One region of the Bifidobacterium sp. SO4 genome, then DNA from elsewhere that is predicted to be linked to it. Evidence: riboswitches for the same ligand, from Rfam matches in the RefSeq annotation. Region 1 holds a riboswitch; each other region holds the start of a gene.

Evidence for each region. A riboswitch is a leader RNA that binds a small molecule or an ion and turns the genes downstream of it on or off. The one in region 1 is predicted to bind thiamine pyrophosphate.
Region 2: linked by a shared signal. The riboswitch ahead of JS536_RS02805 (class I SAM-dependent methyltransferase) and the one ahead of JS536_RS11175 (hydroxyethylthiazole kinase) in region 1 are both predicted to bind thiamine pyrophosphate.
Region 3: linked by a shared signal. The riboswitch ahead of thiS (sulfur carrier protein ThiS) and the one ahead of JS536_RS11175 (hydroxyethylthiazole kinase) in region 1 are both predicted to bind thiamine pyrophosphate.

Annotation. Positions count from the first base shown of each region.
Region 1 covers NZ_JAFEJP010000022.1:21,952-29,244, forward strand. The annotation lists gene JS536_RS11165 (glycine--tRNA ligase) at 1-1,354, opposite strand, end outside; gene JS536_RS11170 (C1 family peptidase) at 1,454-2,866, opposite strand; TPP riboswitch at 3,153-3,260, shown strand; gene JS536_RS11175 (hydroxyethylthiazole kinase) at 3,252-4,175, shown strand; gene thiC (phosphomethylpyrimidine synthase ThiC) at 4,313-7,060, shown strand; gene thiD (bifunctional hydroxymethylpyrimidine kinase/phosphomethylpyrimidine kinase) at 7,097-7,293, shown strand, end outside.
Region 2 covers NZ_JAFEJP010000002.1:321,889-329,181, reverse strand. The annotation lists gene JS536_RS02820 (ABC transporter permease) at 1-1,447, opposite strand, end outside; gene JS536_RS02815 (ABC transporter permease) at 1,462-2,715, opposite strand; gene JS536_RS02810 (ATP-binding cassette domain-containing protein) at 2,712-3,464, opposite strand; TPP riboswitch at 3,752-3,844, shown strand; gene JS536_RS02805 (class I SAM-dependent methyltransferase) at 4,000-4,728, shown strand; gene JS536_RS02800 (ABC transporter ATP-binding protein) at 4,894-6,909, opposite strand; gene JS536_RS02795 (ABC transporter ATP-binding protein) at 6,906-7,293, opposite strand, start outside.
Region 3 covers NZ_JAFEJP010000012.1:42,258-49,550, forward strand. The annotation lists partial or broken gene JS536_RS08475 (HsdR family type I site-specific deoxyribonuclease) at 1-1,091, shown strand, start outside; gene argH (argininosuccinate lyase) at 1,157-2,629, shown strand; TPP riboswitch at 2,874-2,974, shown strand; gene thiS (sulfur carrier protein ThiS) at 3,149-3,343, shown strand; gene JS536_RS08490 (thiazole synthase) at 3,499-4,365, shown strand; gene thiF (thiazole biosynthesis adenylyltransferase ThiF) at 4,475-5,284, shown strand; gene JS536_RS08500 (rhodanese-like domain-containing protein) at 5,381-5,740, shown strand; gene JS536_RS08505 (HD domain-containing protein) at 5,902-6,447, shown strand; gene JS536_RS08510 (putative ABC transporter permease) at 6,438-7,293, shown strand, end outside.

The DNA of each region.
Region 1 (7,293 bases):
CCACCTTGTCCAGGGAGACGCGCTCCTGGGCCATGGTGTCGCGCTCACGAATGGTCACGGCGTGGTCGTCGAGGGTGTCGAAGTCCACGGTGATGCACAGCGGGGTGCCGATCTCGTCCTGGCGACGGTAGCGGCGGCCGATGGCGCCGGACTCGTCGTAGTCGATCATCCACTCGTTGAAGCGCAGGTCGGCGGCGAGGTTCTGGGCCACCTCCTGCAGCTCCGGCTTCTTGGACAGCGGCAGCACGGCGGCCTTGATGGGGGCCAGACGCGGGTCGAGGCGCAGCACGGTGCGCTTGTCCACGCCGCCCTTGGTGTTCGGGGCCTCGTCCACGTCGTAGGCGTCCACCAGGAAGCACATGAGGGAGCGGGTCAGGCCGGCGGCCGGCTCGATGACGTACGGCACGTACTTCTCGCCGGTGGCCTGGTTGAAGTAGCTCAGATCCTCGCCGGAGTGCTTGGCGTGCGCGGACAGGTCGAAGTCGGTGCGGTTGGCCACGCCCTCAAGCTCGCCCCAGTCGGAGCCCTGGAAACCGAACTTGTATTCGATGTCCACGGTGCGCTTGGAGTAGTGGGCCAGCTTCTCCTTCGGGTGCTCGTAGTGACGCAGGTTCTCCGGCTTGACGCCGAGGTCCAAGTACCACTGGGTACGGGCGTCGATCCAATACTGGTGCCATTCCTCATCCGTGCCGGGGGCCACGAAGAACTCCATCTCCATCTGCTCGAACTCGCGGGTGCGGAAGATGAAGTTGCCGGGCGTGATCTCGTTACGGAAGGACTTGCCCATGTTGGCGATGCCGAACGGCGGCTTGGAACGGGAGGAGGTCATCACGTTCTTGAAGTCCACGAAGATGCCCTGGGCGGTCTCCGGGCGCAGGTAGTGCAGGCTGTTCTCGTCCTCGACCGGACCCAGGTGGGTGCGCAGCATCATGTTGAAGTCGCGCGGTTCGGTCCACTCGCCGCGGGTGCCGCAGTTCGGGCAGACGATGTCCTTCATGCCGTTCTCGGGCATCTTGTCGCCGTGCTTCTCGGCGTAGGACTCCTCGAGCTTGTCCGCACGGTTGCGCTTGTGGCAGTTGAGGCACTCGACGAGCGGATCGTTGAAGACGCTCACGTGGCCGGAAGCGACCCACACCTCGGGCGGCAGGATGATGGAGGTGTCGACGCCCACCACGTCGGGGCGGGTGACGACCATGGAACGCCACCATTCGCGCTTGATGTTGTCCTTCAGCGCGACGCCGAGAGGACCGTAATCCCAAGCGGAACGGGTGCCGCCGTAGATCTCGCCGGCGGGGAACACGAAGCCGCGACGCTTCGCAAGGGATACGACTTCATCGAGTTTGGATTGAGCCACAATGCACCTTCTGGTTTGAACGGTTTGGGGACTTGGTTACAACCGCTTCAGGATAGCGGCACTCCCCTACATCCCTTCCATACCCTGGAATTGCGAAAATCAGCGGCAGGGGCGGGTGAGGGGCTGCCAGGGGTCAAGCTCGACCGGTTCGGCCTGGGCGAGCTTGAGCGTCGCCTCGTCGAGCATGTCCTTGCGGATGATGATTTCGGTGACGAACTGGTCGAACCAGGCGTCGGAGGCCACATAGTAGCCGTCCTTGCCGTTGTCCTTGCCCCAGCTGTTCTCGATCTTCCAGCGATCCGGCTTGCCGTTGTCATCCAGGTTTACGCCGGTGAGGGTCATCGCGTGGTTGCTGGGACGGTCGCCGTATTCGAGGCCGTCCGCCTTGTCGAACGTGAATTCGGTGCCGAACAGCTGGTCCACGCGCACGGTGTCGCGGTCGAAGACGCCCTCGCCGCGCAGCGCGAACTGCATGCAGTCGCAGGCGAACCAGATCGGGTGGCCGGCCTTGAGCTGGTCCACGGCGGCCTTCTTGAACACGTCAAGCGGCACGTTGACGAATTCCATGTCGCCCGCCTCGATGACGTTCGCGGTGTAGCGGATGCGGTAGCGCGTGTTGAACGGGGTGCGCTTCATCGGGGCGTTGGAGATGGTCACGAAGTCGTTGACGTCCACCGGTACGTACTTGCGGTAGAACTCCATCGGGGTGATGCCGGTTTCGCGGATCTGCCTGCGCTCGTCCATGCCGGATTCCTGCTTGGACTGTCCGGCCTTGCCCGACTCGCCGTCCTTATCGTCATCGTCGTCCTTGACGCGGGCCAGGAAGTCGAACGTCGCCGGCGGCTCGCCGAGCGCGATCGCGCAGATGCGGTAGACGGTGGCCATGTCCTCGCGCTTGGCCTCGCGCAGGGCGTCCAATGTCTCGCCAGCCTCGTGACGGCGGCGCAGATCGGCGGCAAACTCGCGCAACTTGGTGTTGAGGTACTGCTTGAAGGCGTCCGAGTCGCGGGAGTTCGCGGATTCGGGGTAGGCGGACTTGGGCACGAGGCCGTACTTGTTCACCAGCGCGGCGAACATCTGCCACCAGCCGCCGTCGTCGGACGGGCCGTCATTGATGACTTCGAAGATGCGGGAATCGGTGGGCTCATCCAGGGTTTCCAGCACATGCTCGAGATAGGTGTTGGACTTCTCGATGGCGTCCCAGAAGAATAGGTAGATTTCGGAGAACTCGAAGTCCTCGAGGTTCCAGCGGTGCATGAGCTCGTAGCGCAGGGTGTTCAGGGACGCGAACATCCAGCAACGGCCGGAACGTTCCTGGTTGGTGATCGAACCCTGCTTGAGCTCGATGGAGAAGTCGCGCGGCAGGGCGCGCAGGCCCTGGTAATCGGTGGCGGCGGCGAGCACGCCGGTGGAGACGGCGGCGTTGGCGGCCACGAGATTGGCGCGGTCGGCGTTGAACGCGCGCGAATAGTCCCTGATCTGTTCGATATCGACGGCGGATTGATCGGTCATGGTTCCTCCCCTGTGGATGGGCTCACGCAAACGGTTTCATCCTACACGGGTCGGGGCGGGATGAGCGGCTGCAGGAGAGACCCGACGCCATATGATTGCCGAAAGCCATCCGGCCGGTCTCCTCTCAGTCCGCTTCGCGGCCAGCTCCCCTCATCGAGGTGAGCCAAAAACCTGAGTGCCGGCCCAATACCACGGCGGCGCGCGACGCGCCAGAGGCAATGGCCGCAAATCAACGATTCCGTGCGATTTTGTGACGAAATTGTCTGGATTCGGGCATACGTTGGGCTGCGTAATGCAGGGGGACCCGCGTCAACGGCGGGTTGAGAATGGCTTCGCGCCTGACCCTTTGAACCTGTTGGTTAAGACCATCGTAGGGAGCAGTGATATGAGCGATGATTCGCACGTACATTGTGGTACATCCAATCAACTGAACGACGGCACGCATACAGACGGGAAGCCCGATCTGACGGCTTTACGGGCCTCCATCGCGCAGGCGGTGCGCAATGTCAAGGCCAGGACGCCGCTGGCGCAGTCGTTCACCAACTTCGTGACCATCAACCTGGTGGCCAACGCGCAGCTTGCGGCCGGCGGCACGGCGGCCATGAGCTTCCTGCCGGACGACGTGATCGACACGGCCTCCATCTCCGGCGCGGACTACATCAACGTGGGCACGCTGCTGCCGTTCTATGCGGAAGCACTGCCGCAGATCGCACGCGCGTTCCATAAGAGCGGGCACAAGTGGGTGCTCGACCCGGTGGCGGCCGGCATCGGCAAGACCCGCACCGAGATCCTGCGTGCATTCCGTGCCGCTCCCCCGACCATCGTGCGCGGCAATGCCTCGGAGATCATCGCCCTGACGAACATGTGGGGCCTGGCCACGGCCGACGGCGAGACGAGCCGTCCGGCCGGCGTGGAATCGGTGGATGAGGTGGACGCGGCCGTGGAACCGGCGAAACGTCTGGCCCGTTTCCTCGCGGATTCGGCGCCCGAAGACAAGGCCGCCGTGGCTGTGTCCGGCGCCGTGGACCTCGTGACCGACGGCGAACGGACGTACCGTCTGCCGGGTGGCAGCGCGATGATGGCCAAGATCACCGGTGCGGGATGCTCGCTGGGCGGCGTGACCGCCACGTATCTGGCCGTGGCCGAGCCGTTGACGGCCGCCCTGGCCGCCTCCCTGCTGTACAACCGCGCCGCCGAAGCGGCCGAGGCCAAGGCCGAAGGGCCGGGCTCGTTCCAGGTGCATCTGCTGGATGCGCTGTGGAACCTCACGCCCGAACAGGTGGCCGATTCGGAGATTCTGGCTTACTGATCGTACTGCTTTCCGCAGTTTCTAGGCTCCCCTCTCCGAGGGGAGCTGTCACCGTAGGTGACTGAGGGGAGCCACACCAAACCGTCAATTTCCTATTCCATACAGACTTCCTATTTATCCAATCAAAGGAACAACCAATGAGCAACGAATACCCGTACGCATCCATGCGCGACTCGTTCGACCTGTCCGCGTACTTCGTGGTGGGCCCCGAGGACTGCAAGGGCCGCCCGCTGACCGACGTGGTGGACCAGGCACTGCGCGGCGGCGCGACCTTCCTGCAGCTGCGCGCCAAGCACGCGGACGCCTCCGAACTGACCGCGATGGCGCAGGACATCGCCCAGATCATCGAGGACAACGACAAGTCCGACTCCGTGGCCTTCGTGATCGACGACCGCGCGGACGTGGTCTGGCAGGCCCGTCGCAAGGGCATCAAGGTGGACGGCGTGCACATCGGCCAGACCGACATGGAGCCGCGCGAGGCCCGCGCATTGCTCGGCGACGACGCCATCGTGGGCCTGTCCGCCGAGACCGAGGCGCTGGTCAAGCTCATCAACGAACTGCCGGACGGCTGCATCGACTACATCGGCGCCGGCCCGCTGCACGTCTCCACCACCAAGCCGGAGGCCTCCGTAGGCGGCAACGACGGTTCCGGCAAGACGCTGGACGCCAAGCAGATCGACACCATCTGCGCCGCCTGCGATTTCCCGGTGGTGGTGGGCGGCGGCGTGACCGCGGCCGACATGGACATGCTGGCGCACACCAAGGCGGCAGGCTGGTTCGCGGTCTCCGCCATCGCCGGCGCCGACGATCCCGAGACGACCACCCGCGCGATGGTCGAGGGCTGGAAGGCCGTGCGCGGCGAAGCGAAGCACGGCTATGCCAAGCGCATCGTGACCCACTCCCCCGCGGCGGACACGCAGGCCGCCCAGGAGGGCACCGCGCCGGCGGGCAGCGAGGCCGCCGACAAGCGGTTCACCAACGCCAAGGAGGCCAAGGCCGCGCAGAAGCTCGCCAAGCAGCAGCGCGTGGACATCGCCGCCCGCGGCTCGGCCCAGCGCGACAAGGCGCACATCCGCAAGACCAAGCCCGTGCATTTCGAGAACCAGTTCGGCTCCTACGACCTCGAGGTGCCGTACACCGAGATCAAGCTCTCGGACACGCCCGGTGTGGGACCGAACCCGCCGTTCATCGACTACAACACCGAAGGCCCCAAGTGCGATCCGAAGGAGGGCCTGAAGCCCCTGCGTCTCGACTGGATCAAGGACCGTGGCGACGTTGAGGAATACGAGGGCCGTGCTCGCAACCTGGAGGACGACGGCAAGCGCGCCATCAAGCGCGGCCGCGCCACCAAGGAATGGCGTGGCCGCACGCACCAGCCGATGCGCGCCAAGGACCACCCGGTGACCCAGATGTGGTACGCCCGCCACGGCATCGTGACCCCCGAGATGAAGTACGTGGCCGAACGCGAGAACTGCGACGTGGAACTCGTTCGTTCGGAGCTCGCCGCCGGCCGCGCGGTGATGCCGTGCAACATCAACCATCCGGAAGCCGAGCCGATGATCATCGGATCCGCGTTCCTGACCAAGCTCAACGCCAACATGGGCAACTCGGCCGTGACCTCCTCCATCGACGAGGAGGTGGAGAAGCTGACCTGGGCCACCAAGTGGGGAGCCGACACGGTCATGGACCTTTCGACCGGCAACGACATCCACACCACGCGCGAGTGGATCCTCAGGAACTCCCCCGTGCCGATCGGCACCGTGCCGATGTACCAGGCGCTCGAGAAGGTCGAGGACGACGCCTCCAAGCTCAGCTGGGAGCTGTTCCGCGACACCGTGATCGAACAGTGTGAGCAGGGCGTGGATTACATGACCATCCACGCCGGCGTGCTGCTGCGCTTCGTGCCGCTGACCGCCAACCGCGTGACCGGCATCGTCTCCCGCGGCGGTTCGATCATGGCCGAATGGTGCCTGCAGCACCATCAGGAGAGCTTCCTGTACACGCACTTCGACGAGCTGTGCGACATCTTCGCCAAGTACGACGTGGCGTTCTCGCTGGGCGACGGCCTGCGCCCCGGCTCCCTCGCGGACGCCAACGACGCGGCCCAGCTCGCCGAGCTCATGACGCTGGGCGAGCTCACCCAGCGCGCGTGGGCCAAGGACGTGCAGGTGATGATCGAGGGCCCGGGCCACATCCCGTTCGACACCGTGCGCATGAACATCGAGATGGAGAAGGCGATCTGCAAGGACGCCCCGTTCTACACGCTCGGCCCGCTGACCACGGACACCGCGCCGGGCTACGACCACATCACCTCCGCCATCGGCGGCGTGGAGATCGCCCGCTACGGCACCGCCATGCTGTGCTACGTGACCCCGAAGGAGCACCTCGGTCTGCCGAACAAGGACGATGTCAAGCAGGGCGTGATCGCCTACAAGATCGCCTGCCACGCGGCGGACATCGCCAAGCACCACCCGCACGCGCAGGACCGCGACCTGGCCATCTCCAAGGCCCGCTTCGAGTTCCGTTGGCTCGACCAGTTCAACCTCTCCTACGATCCGGACACCGCCATCGCCTTCCACGACGAGACCCTGCCCGCCGAACCGGCCAAGATGGCGCACTTCTGCTCGATGTGCGGCCCGAAGTTCTGCTCGATGGCCATCTCGCAGAACATCCGCAAGCAGTTCGGCGGCGCGGCGGCCCAGGAGCAGCTCGTGGCCGATACGCTCGCCGGAAAGATCCCCTCCGCGCAGGAGGCCCGCGGCGCGATGAGCACCCCGGCTTCCGCCGGCGCCACCGCCACCGCCGAGGACATCCAGGCCGGCATGGCCGAGATGAGCCGCAGGTTCCAGGAGGGCGGCTCCAAGCTGTACCAGAGCGCGCAGTAACATAAAGCCGACTTCACACGGAAGAAAGGAAGAACCATGTCCACGTTGCCGCCCGTACTCGCCATCTCCGGATCGGATTCCTCCGGTGGCGCCGGCATGCAGGCCGATCTCAAAACCATGATGGCCTGCGGCGTGTTCGGCATGAGCGCCATCACCGCGCTCACCGCGCAGAACACCACCGGCGTGCGTTCCATCCAGGACACCAAGCCGGAAATCCTGGCCGACCAGATTGA
Region 2 (7,293 bases), on a different contig from region 1:
CCTTGTTGGCGGGGCCGAAGCCGAAGAGCAGGCCGATCAGCGTGGAGAACAGGATGGCGAAGAGGAACAGCCACCAGGGAATCACCGAGAAGCGCGTCACATCCTCGCCGCCGACCAGCGCCTGCCAGAATCGTTCCCCGAACGAGAGCGATTCGGCGTCGCTTGTGCTGACGTCGTACATCGATGCGAAGTACGTCATGCCTATCAGGTTGATGCCCAGCGATATCAGCCCGCTCAGCACGCAGCCGATGAGCCCGCCGAAGAAGCCGATCGCGCCGGCCTCCGTCAGGAACATCACGCGGATGTCGCGCACATAGCAGCCGAGCGCTTTCATGATGCCGATCTCGCGCGTACGTTCGGTCACGGACATGACCATCGTGTTGGCGATGCCGATGGCCGCCACCAGCAGGGACACCGCGCCGATGCCGCCCAGGATGATCTGGATGCTGCGGGTCTGCTCCTCCATGGACTTGCGCATGTCCTCGTAGGAGTAGGTCTCGTAGCCCATGGATTTGAGCTGCGACTCCACTTCGGGCACGGAGGTCAGATCGGCGGCCTTGACCAGCACCTGATCGTAGGTGGTGCCCTGCTTGGCGGCCGACGGGTTCACCTTGGCGATCAGTGCCTTGAGATCGTCAACGCTCATGACCAGTCCGCTGGAGGTGGCGTAGCCCTTGTTGCCATCCGCCTTGACGATGCCGGAGACGTTCAGGTCGAGGCTCACCGTCTCGGATTGCGTGCCGGTGCCGCCCATGTTGCCGTACATCTGCATGGTGGACGGGTCGCCCTGATAATCGGCGCCGGTCACGAGCGTAATCTGCGTCTTCATCGGGTCGAAGAACGGCTCCTGGTCCTCGGGCTCCTCGCATTCGCCGGTGGCCTCGTTGTAGGTGCAGGAATAGCTGCCGTCGCCGCGATTGGCGTAGCGCATGTCGCCGCCTTTGAGCATGTCCATGAAGTCGTAGGCGGTCCATTCGCCGATCAGCACCTGCCCATCCTTGGAGGGCATGGCACCGTCCTTGAGCTTGTAGCCCATACGCTCGAACTGGTCCATGTCAATGCCCATGATCTGCACGTAGTCGGCGACGTACCTGCCGCCGGCGCCGGCCTTGAGCGTGGCGTTGTACGGGAAGTTCATCATCGGGGTCACACCGGAGACGCCTTCGATCTGGCGGAAGGATTCGATCGCCTTGTCGTCCAGTTTGATGGTTTCGGTGCCCGAGCCGGTGTTCACCGTGCCGCCGCCGTTCATGTACACGGTCACGATGGACAGGTCGCCCATCTGCTTGAGCGTCTGCTCGTTGCGCTCGTTGATTCCCTGGGCCAGGGAAACCATGAGCACGATGGAGCAGCAGCCCACGATCACGCCGAGCACGGTCAGAATGGTGCGGGATTTGCGTCGCCAGAGGTTCTGGCGGCATAGTCGCAGGATATCGCCGAATCGCATGGCAGGGCCTTTCGTCAGGCCTTGTGGAACGGGCCGGAGAAGCGGGACTTGCCCGGCTTGGCCTGGGCGGCACCGTTTGCGGCGTCGGCGTCGTTGGCGGGGTCTGCGGGGGATGCAGCGGGAGCGATGACCTGGGTGGCGGCGGTGTCACCGGTGCCGGACGCACCCGCACCGCTGACGGACCCATCGCCATCGGACTTGACCTGACGGGCTCCGCCGGTGGAATCACCGTCGCCGGAACCGGCCCAGTCATCCCACTCCTCATCGATGTCGTCCTTGGCCTTCTTCCTGCGCTTGCGGCGCACGATCACCACGATCAGCACGATCACGCCGGCCACGACCACCACGGCCACGACCCACACCCACCACGGCACGCCCTGGTTGGTGTCCACGTTCGCGTTCGGATCGACCACGCCGCCGTCGTCCACGGGCATCGGATCGCTGACAGTGAGCTTGACCGGGAATTCCTTGGTCTTGGTCTGGCCGTCCGAATCCTCGTAGGTGATCTTGAGCTTGGCGTCCAGCTCGCCGGAGGCCTGCGGCGTGAAGGCGTAGCCGATCGAACCGGTGGCGCCGGAAGCCACGTTGCCCACGTACTGGGTCTTCATGGTGGCATCGAAGCCCTCGCCCTCCATGGTGGCCTCGACGTTCGAGATGTCGCCCTTGCCCTTGTTCACGTACTCCATGGTGAGCGTGGTCTCCTCGCCGGCGAAGGCCTGGTCCGGCAGCACCGGGTCGTTGATCTCGAAGCGGTCGGGCTGGCTGATAGGCACGGAGATCTTGATGTCGGACTGGTTCGAGGAGCGCGAGCCGGCGTCCACGTACTCGTATTTGAAGCTCACGGTGACGGGTTGCGCGCCGGACTTGGCGGAGGCCAGGGCCTGCATGGGCACGGATTGAGTCATGGCGTATCCGGCCCACAGCGAGTCCACGTAGAACGTGTTCGTGCCGCCCGCGATGGCGAAGCTTTCGCCGCCGTCCACGGTGATCACCATGTTCGAGACGGCCACCTGTCCCATGTTCTGGAAGGTGAAGTCCAGGTTGAAATCGGAGCCGGCGGGCACGGATTCGCCGCCGTACGTGAAGTTGGTGACGATGATGTTCGGCACCGGGCCGCCCACGGGGGCGGTGTCCGCACCTTGGGAGGAGTCGCCACCCTCGTCCACGGCGTAGGCGGGGTGCGGCAGGGAGATGACGGTGAGCGCCAGTGCGAGTGTGGCGAACAGCGCCACGATGACGGCGAGGGTGCGGTTGGTGATGTGCTTCATCGGTCAGCTCCTTGAACTGCTGGGGTGGACGGAATAATGGGTTGTGCGGATGATGTGGGCTGGTTGAGCCGGTCGTCGACGATCTTGCCGTCGAGCAGCGTGACGATGCGGTCGGCGTAGGAGGCCATCTGCGGATCATGCGTGACCAGCACGATGGTCTGGTTGAAGTCATGGGCGAACGCGCAGATCATGTCCATGACCTCGGCCTTGGTTTTGGAGTCGAGGTTGCCGGTGGGCTCGTCGGCGAACACCACCTCCGGCTTGGTCACGAACGCGCGGGCGATGCCGACGCGCTGCTGCTGGCCGCCGGACATCTGCCGGGGATAGTGGCCGAGACGATGGCCGAGTCCCACGCGCTTCAGGACGCCACGGGCCGCGCGTTCGCGCTGGTCCTTGGGTACGCCGCGGAACATGAGCGGCATGGCCACGTTCTCCACGGCCGTGAGGTTCGGCAGGAGGTTGTACGACTGGAACACGAATCCGAGATGCTTCTGCCGGAAGGCGGCGAGTTCGCGTTCGCTGAGCTTGCTGACCGGCACTCCCCCGATGCGCACGCCGCCGCGCGTGGGCTTCTCCATGCCGGCGAGCTGGTTGAGCAGGGTGGATTTGCCGGAGCCGGATTCGCCGAAGATGCAGCAGATCTGGCCCTGGGGTATGGCGAGGTTCACGCGGTCGAGCGCCACCACCGTCTCGTCCTCGACGGGGTACTCCTTGCGCAGGTTTCTCACTTCGATGATGGGTCGGGGCACACGCACCTTCTTCTCTCTCGTTCGTCGCCGTTGGCGGACGGTCGGTGCGATCGGCGGAATCATGCCACATGAATCATGCCGCGGAATGGACCGCGGATGGATTGCGACGATGTTTCCTTCTCGCACGTTTTCCAGCAAGTCTAGTGCGGACGTTCAGGCTTCGCACCCCGTAAGGGTGTTCCCTGATGGCGGCTCCGGGGTGACATCTCCGAGGTGGCGGTGACGGCCCTGCGACACTCGGGGCCGGAGCCGGAACCTTCCCAATCGCGCCCGGCATGGCTAGACTGGGATGCGGCTAGGGGAGCGATTTCGCTGAGACCGTTTGGGACCCTTTGAACCTGTGAGGCAATGCTCGCGTAGGGAAGCAACGTGTTGTTCCGCGAAGGTCCGAGGTTACGAAGCGGTGATCCGGCGCCTTCGATGCTCTGGCCGCAATAACGATAACGGGCTGTGCCGCGCACGACGAATGCGCGCGGCACAGCCCACGAAGTGTTTCATGACGCGCTCATGAAGCGCACGGAGTAAAGGAATCGCCATGACCAAGGCCAAATTCGACGGATACGCAGCGGACTACGACAGCTGGTTCATCGCCAACGAGAACGTGTTCCTCAGCGAGCTCAAGCTGCTCAAGCTTTCCCTTGACCTGGCCGGTGTCGCCGGAGACGGCGCCGATGCCAGGATTCTGTCCGTCGGCTGCGGCAGCGGCCTGTTCGAGAAGGCGCTGAAGGACGAGTACGGTCTGACCGTCACCGAGGGCGTGGAACCGTCCGAGGACATGGCCGCCATCGCCCGCAAGCGCGGCATGGAAGTGCAGATCGGCACCGCCGAAACCGCCGACCTGCCCGCGGACACATACGACGTGATCTACTTCAACGGCAGCTCCAGCTATATCCCCGACCTGACCGTCGCATACCGCAACTGCCTCGACGCGCTGAAAAGCGGCGGCAAGCTCGTTCTCATCGACGTGCCGAAGGAGAGCGCCTACGGTCTCATGTACCTGCTCGCCTCCGTGCAGGACGGCTATTCCAGCCACGAGCTCGAAGGCACGATGCCCGAGCTCCCCTACCCCATCGAGCTCGCGAAGTCCGCGTACTGGCACACCACCGAGGAGAAGATCGGCATCCTGACCGACCAGCTCGGCCTGAAGAACCTGCAGTACGCTCAGACGCTCGTGGCCAACCCGGTCTACACCAACCGCGGCGTCGAGGAGCCCTCCGAGGGCTACACCAAGGGCGGCTACGTCGCCATCGTGGCGGAGAAGTAGCGGCGCGAGGATAAAACGCAACACAAAACGGGTTCCAACGGAAATGAATCGTTGGAACCCGTTTTGTATGTGCAAATACATAGGTTTCGCCGCAGCTCCCCTCAGTCAGCTTCGCTGACAGCTCCCCTCAGGGAGGGGAGCCGGAAAACGGCGTTCGGACCGCTGCTACTCCAGTTCCACCGCTCCGGTGTAGAGCTGGTAGTACTCGCCCTTCTGGGCGATGAGCTCGTCGTGGGAGCCGCGCTCGATGATGTTGCCGTGGTCGAGGACCATGATCACATCGGAGTTGCGTACGGTGGACAGGCGGTGGGCAATCACGAAGACCGTGCGGCCCTTCATCAGCGCGTCCATGCCGGCCTGCACCACTTCCTCGGTACGGGTGTCGATGGAGGACGTGGCCTCGTCGAGGATCAGCGCGGGCGGGTCGGCCACGGCGGCGCGGGCGATCGAGATGAGCTGGCGCTGGCCCTGGGACAGACCGGAACCGTCGCCCTCGAGCACGGTCTGGTAGCCGTTGGGCAGCATGCGGATGAAGCTGTCCGCGTTCACCAGCTTGGCGGCCTCGATGCACTCCTCGTCCGTGGCGTTCAGGCGGCCGTAGCGGATGTTGTCCATCACGGTGCCGGTGAACAGGTTCACGTCCTGCAGCACGATGCCCAGCGAGCGGCGCAGATCGGGCTTCCTGATGCCGGCCACGGAGATGCCGTCGTAGAGGATCTGGCCTTCCTGGATGTCGTAGAAGCGGTTGATGAGGTTGGTCACCGTGGTCTTGCCGGCACCGGTCGCACCGACCAGCGCCACCTTCTGGCCGGGCTTGGCGAACCAGGTGATGTCGTGCAGGACCGGCTTGTCCGGGTTGTAGCCGAAGGTCACGTTGGTGAAGCGCACGTCGCCCCTGAGCAGCGTGTACCGGCCGTCCGGCGAGGTGATCGCCTGTTCCTTGGCCTTGATGGCCACCTCGCGGGCGGAACCGCGCAGCTTTTCGGCGGCCTTGAGGGAACGGGTGCCGTCGTCGCCGGCCTCGCGCTTCCATGCCCAGTGGCCGGTCTCGTGGTCCACTTCGGTCATGGTGTGGCCGTCCTCGCCGAGTTCGACGTTCACCAGCGTCACGGTGCCGCCGTCCTGTTCCACGGGCTCGTCCATCAGCGCGAAGATGCGGGAAGCGCCGGCGAGCGCCATCATCACCATGTTGAGCTGCATGGAGACCTGGCCGAGCGGGTTGATGAACGAACGGGAGAGAGTCAGCAGCGAGATCAGCGTGCCGAGGGTGAGCGAGCCGAAGCCGGACAGGCCGAAGTTGCCCACGCCGGCGAGCGCCATGGCGCCGCCCACGATGGCGAGCAGGATGTAGAGCATGTAGCCCATGTTGCCCACGATCGGCATGGTGACGTTGCCCCAGGTGTTCGCTTCGGCGGAGGCCTCGAACAGCTCCTGGTTCTTCTTGTCGAAGGTGTCCTGCGTGGCATCCTCGTGGTTGAAGACCTTGATGACCTTCTGGCCGTTCACGGACTCCTCCACGAAGGCGTTCACGTCGCCCAGCCACTGCTGCTGCTTGACGAAGTAACGGCCCGCACGGGAGACCACCTTGCGCACGATGAAGAACAGCAGCACGGTGAACAGCAGCACGAACACGGTGATCGGCACGGAGAGCCACAGCATGGAGATGACGGCCGCGATCGCCGAGATCAGCGAGGCGAACATCTGCGGGAACGACTGGCTGATGGCCTGGCGCAGCGTATCGGTGTCGTTGGTGTAGCGGCTCATGATGTCGCCGTGCTCGTTGGTGTCGAAGTAGCGGATCGGCAGGTGCTGCTGGTGGGCGAACATGTCATCGCGGATCTTCTTGAGCGTGCCCTGCTCGACGGTGACGATGAGCCACTGCCACAGCCAGCTCGCCACGATGCCGGCAAGGTACAGGCATCCCATGAGCGTGATCGCACGCAGCAGCGGACCCCAGTCGGGGTTCTTGGCACCCACCATCGGCAGGATGTACGTGTCGATGAGGGACTGGAGGAACAGCGCGGAGCCGGCCTGCGCGGCGGCTCCCACGAGGATGCAGACCACGATGGCGGTCACGCGCCACTTGTATTGCAGGATGTAGCCGAAGATGCGCTTGGTGGTGCCGGGAGCCGGCTTGCCCATGGCGGGCTTGCGGTCCTTGAAGTTCTGCTTCTCGCTCATCGTGCCTCTCCTTCCTGTTCGGCGCCGCGCACGGCTGCGGCCTCGCGTGCCGCGGCCTGTTCGAGCTCGGCCTGGCCGGCGGCGGTGTTCTTGGTCTGGGATTCGTAGATGGACCGGTATTCGTCGCAGGTGGCGAGCAGCTCCTCATGCGTGCCGCGGGCCATGATGCGGCCCTCGTCCATCACGAGGATCATGTCCGATTCCTGCACCGAGGCCACGCGCTGGGCGATGATGATCTTGGTGGTGTCCGGGATCTCGTGGTGGAACGCGGCGCGGATCAGCTGGTCGGTCTTGGTGTCCACGGCGGAGGTGGAGTCGTCCAGGATCAGGATCTTCGGCTTCTTGAGCAGCGCGCGGGCGATGCACAGGCGCTGGCGCTGGCCA
Region 3 (7,293 bases), on a different contig from region 1:
AGGTCATCGAATACGAGAGCATTATTCAGGCGTTCAGTCGCACCAACCGACTGTTCGGACCGGACAAGCCGTTCGGCACTATTCGCTATTACCGCAAACCGCATACGATGCGCGAGAACATCAAGGCCGCGGTCAAACTGTATTCAGGGGACCGGCCGCTTGATCTGTTCGTACAGAAGCTGCCGGAGAATGTCCGGGCGATGGACGAACGCTTTGCGGAAATTCAAGAGGTGTTCAAATCATCCGGTGCGAGTGATTTGGCTCGACTGCCGGAGTCGGTGGAATCGAAGCGCAAGTTCGCCAAGGAATTCGTGGAACTGAACAAGGCGTTGGAAGCCGCCAAAGTACAGGGTTTCACTTGGGATCATCCGACGTTTGAGTGCGTCGATGACGATGGCGTGGCCACCACTGTGCAGCCATCGATCGATGAACGTTCCTACCTGATTCTTGCTCAGCGCTATAAGGAATTGTTCGACGATAACGATTCCGCCGATCAGGACAATGACAATACTGAAGCGCCATATGATTTGGAAGGCTATCTCACCGAGATTGACACTGGTCTGATCGATACCGATTACATGAATGCCAACTTCGTGAAATGGCTGAAGGCGCTGCAAGAGCAGAGCCCTGAGCTGCAGTCCGCATCCGAGGAACTGCATCGTTCCTTTGCCGCGCTTTCAGCGGACGAACAGCGTCTGGCCGAACTGTTCCTGCACGATGTGGAACGTGGCGATGTGACCGTGGAAGAGGGCATGTCGTTGCGAGAGTACATCACCCGGTATGCGCGACGAGAAAAAGACGAGCAAATCGACAAGCTCGTTGACGCGACCGGGGTCGATCGGTCTCTGGTGGAGGAGATGCTGGCGCTTAAACTTAGTGAAGCGAATATCAATGAATATGACAGGCTCGGTAAGCTGAAAGCCACCATTGACGAGGCGCGGGCGCAGCATTATCTTGAAGCGAAAGAGGGCATGCCCCTAAAGCGTTTCAAGGTGAACATGTTGGCTTCCAAGCTGCTGAAGGACTTTATCCTCAAAGGCGGCTACGACATCGACTCGGACGCGGCGGATGATGATGTAGCCGCGCGCTGATAGCCTTGCTTGCAGCTGATAATAGAGCTTTGCGGAGCTTCTTGGATTTTATTAAGGAGTGATTCATGCCTGAAAACAACGAACATCTGGCCCTGTGGGGCGGCCGCTTCACGTCCGGCCCGTCCGCCGAGCTGGCCCGCCTGTCCAAGTCCACCCAGTTCGATTGGCGTCTGGCCGACGACGACATCGCCGGCTCCCGCGCCCACGCCCGCGCGCTCGGCCGCGCCGGTCTCCTGACCGCCGACGAGCTGCAGCGTATGGAGGACGCGCTCGACACCCTGCAGCGTCACGTGGACGACGGCTCCTTCGCCCCGATTGAAGACGACGAGGACGAGGCCACCGCGCTCGAACGCGGCCTTATCGACATCGCCGGCGACGAGCTCGGCGGCAAGCTGCGTGCCGGCCGCTCCCGCAACGACCAGATCGCCTGCCTGATCCGTATTTGGCTGCGCCGTCACTCCCGCGTGATCGCCGGCCTGCTGCTCGACCTCGTCAACGCACTGATCGAACAGTCCGAGAAGGCCGGACGCACCGTGATGCCGGGCCGCACCCACATGCAGCACGCCCAGCCGGTGCTGCTGGCCCACCAGCTCATGGCCCACGCCTGGCCGCTCATCCGCGACGTGCAGCGCCTCATCGACTGGGACAAGCGCATCAACGCCTCCCCGTACGGCTCCGGCGCTCTGGCCGGCAACACCCTGGGTCTCGACCCGGAGGCCGTGGCCCGCGAGCTCGGCTTCTCCCGCGTGACCGACAACTCCATCGATGGCACCGCAGCCCGCGACCTCGTGGCCGAGTTCGCGTTCGTGGCCGCCATGACCGGCGTGGACATCTCCCGCCTCTCGGAGGAGATCATCATCTGGAACACGCAGGAGTTCGCGTTCGTCAAGCTGGACGACGCCTACTCCACCGGCTCCTCGATCATGCCGCAGAAGAAGAACCCGGACATCGCCGAGCTGGCCCGCGGCAAGTCCGGCCGTCTCATCGGCGACCTGACCGGCCTGCTAGCCACCCTCAAGGGCCTGCCCACCGCCTACGCCCGTGACCTGCAGGAGGACAAGGAGGCCGTGTTCGACCAGGTCGACACGCTCGAGGTGCTGCTGCCCGCCTTTACCGGCATGGTCCGTACGATGCACTTCGACGCCGACCGTCTTGAGGCCGAGGCGCCGACCGGCTTCGCGCTCGCCACCGACATCGCCGAGTGGCTGGTCAAGAACGGCGTGCCGTTCCGCCATGCCCACGAGCTTTCCGGCGCATGCGTCAAGATCGCCGAGGGCCGCGGCCAGGAGCTGTGGGACCTGACCGACCAGGACTTCATCGACACCTTCGCCGCGTTCCTGCCGGCCGACGTGGCCCCGGGCGTGCGCGAGGTGCTTTCCAGCCATGGCTCGGTCGACTCCCGCAACGGCAAGGGCGGCACCGCCTACGGCCGCGTGCGTGAGCAGATCGCCGACGCCAAGGCCCAGGTCGAGGAGCTCAAGCTCTTCCCGGCCTCCACCTCGGACGGCTCCGCCTACAAGGCCCCCGGCACGTTCTGATGCCATGCTTCGAAAATAACGATCACTGAGCGTGCGTCAGTGATCGTTATTTTCGAAATGAGGCTTGATTTCGTGAAAAGCGATCACTGACAGGCGCTCAGTGATCGCTTTTCATGAAATATGGGCTTATTTCGAAAAGTGACGCGATAGGTGGGGCGACAAGGTAATGGAACGTCATCCCGAAATGGCAGCTCGTCGATTCGGCATTGTCGAGCGTTGTCATACATCGCACCTACACTGGGGTACCGTAACGAACGGGAGCCGCAAGGCTGAGAGGAAGCGAAGCTTCGACCGGGGAACTTGACGCGGGTCATGCCGCCGTAAGGAATCGTTGTCCGAAGATTTGTCGGGTTCTCCACCGCAGTTCGTACGCATAATTCAGCCGTGTGCGGCTTGCGTGGTGTAGCCAATGCGCCATCGGGTCATGCACGGTCGCATGACTGGGTTCATGAATGGGCGCACCACTTAAGGTACGGTTCGTTTCGTGCGCCCTTTTTTAGTATTCGGAAGGGAGCTCAAATGCAGGTCAACGGAGAGCAGGTCACGCTCGAGGCGCCGGTCAGCGTCGCCGACTACCTCAAAGCGCACGGATTCCGCGCCGAGCGTGTGGCCATCGAACTCAACGGCGAGATCATCCCGCGTGAGAAGCGCGCCGAGGCCATGCTGGACGACCAGTGCGTGATGGAGATCGTGCAGTTCGTCCAGGGCGGCTGAGCGACCGTACAACATATGGCTCCCCCTCTCTGAGGGGAGCTGGCCGCGAAGCGGACTGAGGGGAGTCCGAAAGCAGCCATTCGGTTGTATTGCTCCCCTCAGTCACTTCGTGACAGCTCCCCTCAGAGAGGGGCGGATATGAAAGGAAAACAACCATGAACATCAATCCGGTTACCGAAGCATCCGTCGAGGCGACGCCGTTGCCGCCGCAACCCGCCGTCGTCAACCCCGTGGGCACCGCCGCCCCCATGCTGCCGGTGGAGGACAAGCCGCTCAACCTCGGCGGCCACGAATTCCAGTCGCGCTTCATCCTGGGTTCCGGCCGCTACGACCTGAACCTCATCAAGGCCACGGTCGAGCATGCCGGCACGCAGATCGTCACGATGGCGCTGCGCCGCGCCCAGACCACCGAGAACAGCGTGCTCGACTACATCCCCGAGGGCATCACGCTGCTGCCGAACACGTCCGGCGCGCGCAACGCCGAGGAGGCCGTGCGTATCGCCCGACTGGCCCGCGAGGTGTGCCACACCGACTTCGTCAAGGTGGAGATTGAGCACGAGACCAAGTACCTCCTGCCGGACAACGCCGAAACCATCCGCGCCACCGAGATGCTGGCCAAGGAAGGCTTCGTGGTCATGCCCTACATGTTCCCGGACCCGATCGCGGCCCGCCAGCTCGAGGAGGCCGGCGCCGCAGCCGTCATGCCGCTCGGCTCGCTCATCGGCTCCAACATGGGCCTGAGGATGCGCGATTTCATCGAGATCATCATCGCCAACGCGCACGTGCCGGTGATCATCGACGCCGGCATCGGCCGCCCGAGCCAGGCATGCGACGCCATGGAGATGGGCGCGGACGCCGTCATGGCCTACACCGCCGTGGCCTCCGCCGGCAACATCCCGCTCATGGCCGAGGCGTTCAAGAACGCCATTAACGCCGGTCGCGCGGCCTACCTGTCCGGCCTCGGCAAGGTGACCGAGGGCCAGGCGGTGCCATCCAGCCCGACCACCGGATACCTGCACTGACGAAACCGCCGCCGCAGTTGGCTGAGGGGAGTGGTGAGGCCTATTCGGCCGGGACTCCTCTCAGCCACCTGTGGTGAGCTCCCTTCCAAGAGGGTTAAGGAGAAGCAACATGGCATTCACGGACGAACAGCTTGAACGGTACGCGCGCCACCTCATCCTCAAGGGTGTCGGCGTCAAAGGGCAGAAGCGGCTGCTGGCCTCCAGCGTGCTCATCATCGGCGCGGGCGGCCTCGGCTCGCCGGCGGCGCTGTATCTTGCGGCGGCCGGCGTGGGCCGCATCGGCCTGGTGGACGGCGACGTGGTGGACCTGAGCAACCTGCAACGCCAGATCATCCACACCACGGCCCGCGTGGGGGAGCCCAAGGTGGAGTCGGCCGCGGAGGCCATCCGCGAGCTCAACCCGGACGTCACCGTGGAGACCCATCACGAACTGGTGAGCGTCGGCAACATCGCCGAACTTATCGCCCCATATGATCTGGTGCTGGATGCCACGGACAACTTCGCCGCGAAGTTCCTCATCAACGACGCCTGCGTGCTGGCCGGCAAGCCGTTCATCCACGCTGGCGTGGTGGGCTTTGCGGGCCAGGTTATGGACGTGGTGCCAGGCGCGGGCCCCTGCTACCGCTGCATCTTCCGCGACATGCCGGCCGCCGGCGAGATCCCGACCTGCAAGGAGGCCGGTGTGCTCGGCGCGGTGGTGGGCGTGATCGGCAGCCTGCAGGCCACCGAAGCGGCCAAGCTCATCGTGGGAGTAGGGGAGCCGCTGGTGGGCCGCATGCTCACCGTGGACGCGCTGACCATGAACATCCGCCGTGTACCGCTGCCGAAGCATGTGCCGGACTGCCCGGTATGCGGCGATAACCCGACCATCACTGCCCTCGACCCGGCCAACTACGTGCAGCCGGCCTGCGCGATCTGATTCGGGCCCGCCGCAGTCGGCGAACCATGCCATGCGTCCGTTGCGTTGGGTGAGCCCAGCCAACGGATGCCCAGGAGACCATGAAGGGGATTGATTATGACCATTGCCGTGCGCATCGGTAAGGATGCGGAGGAGACCGACGAGCCGTCGTTCGGGCGCATCACGCCGGAGGAGTTCGCCGCGCTGGATCCCGACACGGTCACGTTGCTCGACCTGCGCGAGCCGGCCGACGTGGCCGCGCATCCGGTAGAAGGCGCCATCAACGCGCCGCTCGACCCGCTGGCCCACGTACTGAGGACCGTGCCGAAGGACCGGAAGGTCGTGGTCTACTGCGCCGAAGGCTGGTGGAGCGAGGAAGTGGCGGAGATCCTCGCCGACCGCGGCTACGAGGTGGCCAGCCTGATCGGCGGATTCCGCGCCTACCAGCAGTACCTCGACGGGCAGGCCGCTCGGTAGCAACAACCTTGGCTCCCTTCTCTGAGGGGAGCTGTCCGCGAAGCGGACTGAGGGGAGCCAAGATAAGACCAATCATCCCCGCGGATGAGGCCGGGCGTTCGGCGTGCGTCCTACAATCGGCACCGTAGAAACAGACAGTCGATTGTGAGGAGTCCGGAACCGTGGGACGTCTGCTCACCCGTACGCAGATCCAACGACTCGTGGCCAAGCACGGCCGCGACGTCATCGAACATGACCACATGCAGATCGAACGCTGCTGCTACCAGCACGGCAACGTGACCACCTTCGCTCATTCCGTGCGCGTGGCGTGCCTGGCCGTCTGGCTGGCCGACCGCGCCCACCTGTGGCATCGCGTGGACCTGCGTTCGCTCATCCGCGCCGCCCTCCTGCACGACTACTTCCTGTACGACTGGCACGATTGGGACAACGGCGAGCACCGCTGGCACGGCTTCACGCACGGCCATGCCGCCCTGCGCAACGCCCTGAGGGACTTCACCCTCAATGACATCGAACGCGACAGCATCGAAAAGCACATGTTCCCGATGACCCCGGTGCCGCCGGCCTACATCGAAGGCTACCTGGTCACCCTCGCGGACAAGATCTCCGCCACCCGCGAGACGTTCTCCCGCGGCCGCTTCCACAAGAAGGCCCTGCCCGCTCGCGCGCCGCTGCCCGAAATCGGAGCCGGAGCCCGCCGATGCCGCTGATCGTCGAGTACCTGTTCCTCTGGTTCATCTTCTACAGCTTCGCCGGCTGGGTCTATGAGTCGATTCTCGTCTCCTGTCAGGAGCGCCGTTGGGTGAACCGCGGCTTCCTCAACGGCCCGCTGTGCCCGATCTACGGCACCGGCGCGGTGACCGGCGTGGTGGTGTTCGGCGATATGCGCGATCCGCTGGTCATCTTCCTCATTTCGATGATCGGCGCTTCGATCCTCGAATACGTCACCTCCTGGGCCATGGAGCAGCTGTTCCACGCCCGCTGGTGGGACTACTCCCACTTCCGTTTCAACATCCAGGGCCGCGTGTGCCTGCTCGGCGCCGTGGTTTTCGGCATCGGCGGCGTGGTGATCGTGGACGTGGTGCAACCGCAGGTGGAACGAGTGACGGCCTTGATTCCGCTGCAGATGGTCCATGTGCTGTTCGCCGTGCTGGTGGTGCTTACCGCCATTGACACCGTGATCACCGTGTGCGGCATCGTGAACTTCGAGCAGAGCCTCGAGCAGTTCAAGGTGGCCATGGCCAAGGCGGCCCAATACGGCGACGCCATGCGCGAGAAGGTGGGCGATGCCGTCTCCGGCGCGGCGAGCATGGCCTCCGGCGTGATGGACGGCGCCTCCGAACGATTCGGCGGCATGCCCGGCAAGGTGGGGGAGAAGGTCGGCGAGTCGTGGCAGAACGGCAAGGAGATGTCCGCCGAATTCATGCTGCGCGTGCGTGACGTGGCCGACTCCATGTTCAACCGCCAGCAGCGCCGTATGATCGCCTCGTTCCCGCGCCTGAAGACCAACCGCAACAACGAGACGCTGCAGGAGCTGCGCGAGACGATGGAGAAGC